2 regions of the Nocardioides sp. CCNWLW239 genome follow, and region 2 is predicted to be linked to the other one. Evidence: predicted binding sites of a transcription regulator. Region 2 holds the regulator's gene; the other holds the start of a gene.

Region 1 (2,396 bases), on a different contig from region 2:
TCACGCCGTCCTTGCCGACCTTGGCGAAGGCCTCGGCGAGGATCTCGCCGATCTTCGCGTCGCGGGAGGAGATGGTGGCGACCGAGGCCATGTCGGACTCGTCGACGACCTCACGAGCGGCGGCACGCAGGGCGTCGCCGACGGCGGACGCAGCGGCGTCCATACCGCGCTTGAGGCTCATCGGGTTCGCGCCGGCGGCAACCGCGCGCAGACCCTCGTGGACCATCGCCTGGGCGAGGACGGTCGCGGTGGTCGTGCCGTCACCAGCGATGTCGTTGGTCTTGGTCGCGACCTCCTTGGTGAGCTGAGCACCAAGGTTCTCGAACGGGTCGTCCAGCTCGATCTCACGAGCGACGGTGACACCGTCGTTGGTGATCGTCGGGGCGCCCCACTTCTTGTCGAGGACGACGTAGCGGCCCTTGGGGCCCAGCGTCACCTTGACGGCGTTGGCGAGGGCGTCGACGCCACGCTCGAGGGCGCGGCGGGCGTTCTCGTCGAACTCCAGGATCTTCGGCATTGGTATTTACTCCCTAGTACGCAGAACGCGGCCGGGGCCCAGGACTTGATAAACCCCGTCGGCCCGGCCGCGTTGATGCGAGACGGATGACGTCAGGCGATGACTGCGAGGATGTCGCGGGCGGAGAGGATCAGGTACTCCTCGCCGGCGTACTTGACCTCGGTGCCGCCGTACTTGCTGTAGATGACCTTGTCGCCCACGGCGACGTCGAGCGGGACGCGGTTGCCCTTGTCGTCGATACGACCCGGGCCGAGCGCCAGGACCTCGCCCTCCTGGGGCTTCTCCTTGGCGGTGTCCGGGATGACCAGACCGGAGGCGGTGGTCTGCTCGGCCTCGACGGCCTTGACGACGATCCGGTCCTCAAGAGGCTTGATGTTGACCGACACTGTGTCGACCTCCCCATTTCTTTTCTACGGAGTCAGACTGGTGGGTGTTGCTACGTCTGTGCTTGCGATATGCCACGTACGCCGTCGCGGGGGTCGCACCCGGCTCGCAAGCGCTGGCACACTCAGGGGGAGAGTGCCAACGCAGACGTTAGCACTCGGCCGTAATGAGTGCCAGTGATGAGTCCCCCGCAGACCGGGTCACCGCTGGCCGGGGAGCCTCACCAGCAGCGCGATCATGCCGGCCAGGAGCCCGAGGATGATGATGCCGCCGGCGACCACGAGCGACCGCAGCCCCTCCTCATCGTCGTCGTCCTTCTCCGCGAGCGCGGTGGTCCGGAGCTCTTCACCATCGCTCAGGGCCGACATCTGCAACGAGCCGTCGGGCTGCGCGGAGACGGTGGCGGAGGGCTGACGGCTCGGCTCGGGCTGCGCTGCGGAAGCGCTGGCCGACGGCGTACCTTCCGCCTTCTCGCGCTTCTCCGCCTTCCCGGCCCCGTTCTTGTGCTCGTTCTTCGCCGGGGCGCCCTGCCCGGGCTCGGCCTCGGGGGTCTGGCTCGCCTCGTCACGGCCGCCCCGATCGTCGTTGTCGTCCCGGCCGCCGTTATCGCCCTGCTCGTTCTGCTCGCCTGGCTCGTTCTGGTCGTCCTCGTCGTCGCCGTCGGGGCCGTCCTCGGGCTCGTCCGGGGCGTCGACCCTGGAGTACGCCACCGAGTAGCCCTCGAGCGACCGCCCGTCGCTGTGCCGGATGAGCACCGTGCGTTGCGGGGCGGACAGGACATGGACCTCCGAGGTGCCTCGACGACCACGGCTGTCCACGCAGTACGCCACGATCAGGTATCCGTCGGGCGCAGTCACCGACACGGAGGAGTCACCGTCCACCTCGCGGTAACCGTCCCCGTGCGAACAGTGACGAACCGGCGTCACCGAGTCGGCCGAAGCGGGCGCGGCGAACAGCATCGGCAGCAGTGTCACGGACAGCAGAGCCATGGACATCAGAGACAGAGTCGCGACGAGCACCCAGCGGCTCACCGGGACTCGGCGTGAGGGTCTGCGCACCCGGCGGATCCTAGAGCAGAAACACCCCGCCGGGTAATGGAGTTTGCCAAGTCCGGAAACCGGCCTGAGAGGATCGGAGCCATGGATCTCGACGCGTTCGCCTGGTTGCTGACCGACAACGGGCAGCGGCTGCTGGCGCGGGCCACCGAGATGACCTCTCCGGACGGCCAGGGTTCTGTCCTGGCGGTGCAGACCGCCCTGCGCAAGGAGGAGACGGCCGAGCGCGTGGCTGCGGCGATGACGCAGGTCGACCTGCGCCGGAAGGCGGCGGCCAAGTTCGGCGACCTCGCACCGCGGATGTACTTCACCCCCGACGGTCTCGAGCAGGCCACCCGCCTCGCCGTCGCCCACCACCGGGCGGCGCGCCTGCGTGCCTTCGACGCGACCAGCGTCATCGACCTGGGCTGCGGGATCGGCGGCGACCTGATCGCCTCCGC
Region 2 (2,396 bases):
GTCGGATCCGTAGCGATCGCTCATCCGGAGAAGGTTAGTGGGGTCAGCAGCGAGAACCGGTCAGCACTCGCCCGAGCTGCTCCAGAACCTCGTCCGGCGTGGCCGCGGTCTCCGGGAACCGGAAGGTCACGTGGTGGCCGCCGTCGAGGGTGATCCAGGAGACGTCGACGCTCTCGGCGGTGAGATGGGAGAGACGCACCCCGACGATGTGGCGCGGCCGCAGCCCGAGCCGGGCCGAGAGCGAGCGGCACAGATCGGCCTGATGCTCGTCGTTGGCGTGGGCCGTGATGCGGACCAGCAGATCGTCGGCGATCATGGGACTCTCCCGTGGGGCAGAAGCGGTGAAGCGGATGTCTCTAAGGTCAGCCTAACCTAAGGCTATCTCGATAGCGAGAGAAGTAATCCGTTCCACAGAACGAAGCAGCCACCGGAAACTGGTTCCTGTGATACGAACCGGTAGGATTGGCACTCGCAGCGAATGAGTGCCAGGCAGCCAGGATGACAGGAGCGCAGATGCAGAACGAACGCAGGCTCTCTGTCCTTCGAGCGATCGTCGAGGACTACGTGAAGACCGAGGAGCCGGTCGGCTCCAAGGCGCTCGTGGAGCGTCACGGCCTGGGCGTCTCGCCGGCCACCGTACGCAACGACATGGCTGCACTGGAGGAGGAGGGCTACATCACCGCCCCCCACACCAGCGCCGGCCGGGTGCCCACCGACAAGGGCTACCGGCTCTTCGTCGACCGGCTCACCACGGTCAAGCCGATGACCGCCGCCGAGAAGCGGGCGATCGCCGGCTTCCTCGACGGCGCGGTCGACCTCGACGACGTCGTCAGCCGCTCGACCCGGCTGCTCTCCCAGCTGACCCGCCAGGTCGCCGTGGTGCAATACCCGACGCTGAGCCGTTCGACCGTACGCCACGTCGAGCTGGTCGCGCTGGCTCCCACCCGCCTTCTTCTCGTCCTCATCCTCAGCACCGGTCGTGTCGAGCAGCGCCTGCTCGAGGTGGCCGAGGAGGTCTCCGAGGAGACCCTCGCGAGCCTGCGCACGAAGATCAACACCGCCGTGGCGGGTGTCGTGATCGCCGAGGCCGGGGACGCGCTGCGCACCATCGCCGAGCCCACCGACGCCCCGCAGGACACGCTCGCCACCGCGGTCGCCGAGGCCCTGATCGAGGCGATGAACGACCACCGCTCCGACGAGCGGATCTCCATCGGCGGCACCAGCAACCTGGCCCGTTTCGGAGACAGCTTCGACACTGCCGTACGTCCGCTCCTGGAGGCCCTCGAGGAGCACGTCGTCCTGCTCAAGCTGATGGGCGAGGCGACCGCGGGCGGACTGGTCACGGTGCGGATCGGTGCCGAGGGCCCCTACCAGGAGCTGTCGCAGACCAGCGTGGTCGCGACCGGCTACGGACCTGGCGACGAGGCGCTGGCCACGCTCGGCGTGGTCGGGCCGACCCGGATGGACTACCCCGGATCCATGGCAGCGGTGCGTGCGGTCGCGCGCTACCTCTCCCGGATCCTCGACGAGGCTTGAGCAGCAGCAGACTCGATTCAAGGAAGATCAGCGAACTTCGATGGCAGGAAGACAGACGTTGGACCCCTATGAGCTCCTCGGTGTCGACAAGGACGCCGACGACGCAACGATCAAGAAGGCGTACCGGAAGCTGGCACGCCAGTACCACCCTGACGTCAACCCGGACGCCGAGTCGCAGGAGAAGTTCAAGGAGATCTCCCACGCCTACGAGGTGCTGAGCGACCCGCAGAAGCGGGCTGCGTACGACCGCGGTGGCGACCCGTTCGGCGGAGGCTTCGGCGCACAGGGCGCGGGCTTCTCGTTCACCGACATCATGGACGCCTTCTTCGGTGGTGCCGGTGGTGCCGGGGGTGCCGGACGCGGCCCTCGCCCCCGCGTACGCCGCGGGCAGGACGCCCTCATCCGGCTCGACATCGATCTGGCCGAGGCGGCCTTCGGTGTCACCCGCGATCTGAAGGTCGACACCGCGGTGGTCTGTGACACCTGTGGTGGCGAGGGAGCCGCGGAAGGCTCTCACCCGGTCCCGTGCGAGACCTGCCACGGCCAGGGCGAGGTGGCGGTCGTGCAGCGTTCCTTCCTGGGCGAGATCCGCACCCTGCGCCCGTGCAGCGCCTGCAACGGCTTCGGCACCGTCATCCCCGACCCGTGCCGCGACTGCAGCGGCGAGGGCCGGGTCCGTTCCCACCGCACCCTGACCGTCAAGATCCCGCCGGGCGTCGACGACGGCACCCGGGTGCAGCTCGCCGAGCAGGGCGAGGTCGGTCCCGGCGGCGGTCCCGCCGGCGACCTCTACGTCGAGATCCACGTCGCCAAGCACGCCACCTTCACCCGCAGGGGCAACGACCTGCACTGCACCGCGA

Evidence for each region. The regulator HrcA, encoded in region 2, represses chaperone genes, less so after heat shock. The targets are predictions, from matches to a motif close to TTGGCACTCGNNNNNNNCGAGTGCCAA.
Region 1: a site for HrcA is predicted at 1,052-1,078, ahead of groES (co-chaperone GroES). Genes of this name have one in related genera too.

Annotation. Positions count from the first base shown of each region.
Region 1 covers NZ_JBBBNW010000002.1:261,104-263,499, forward strand. Annotated here, with positions in the region: gene groL (chaperonin GroEL) at 1-517, opposite strand, end outside; gene groES (co-chaperone GroES) at 610-903, opposite strand; gene WBG06_RS07185 (hypothetical protein) at 1,102-1,896, opposite strand; gene WBG06_RS07190 (class I SAM-dependent methyltransferase) at 2,041-2,396, shown strand, end outside.
Region 2 covers NZ_JBBBNW010000008.1:121,401-123,796, forward strand. Annotated here, with positions in the region: gene WBG06_RS24085 (DUF3097 domain-containing protein) at 1-24, opposite strand, end outside; gene WBG06_RS24090 (hypothetical protein) at 44-316, opposite strand; gene hrcA (heat-inducible transcriptional repressor HrcA) at 514-1,536, shown strand; gene dnaJ (molecular chaperone DnaJ) at 1,577-2,396, shown strand, end outside.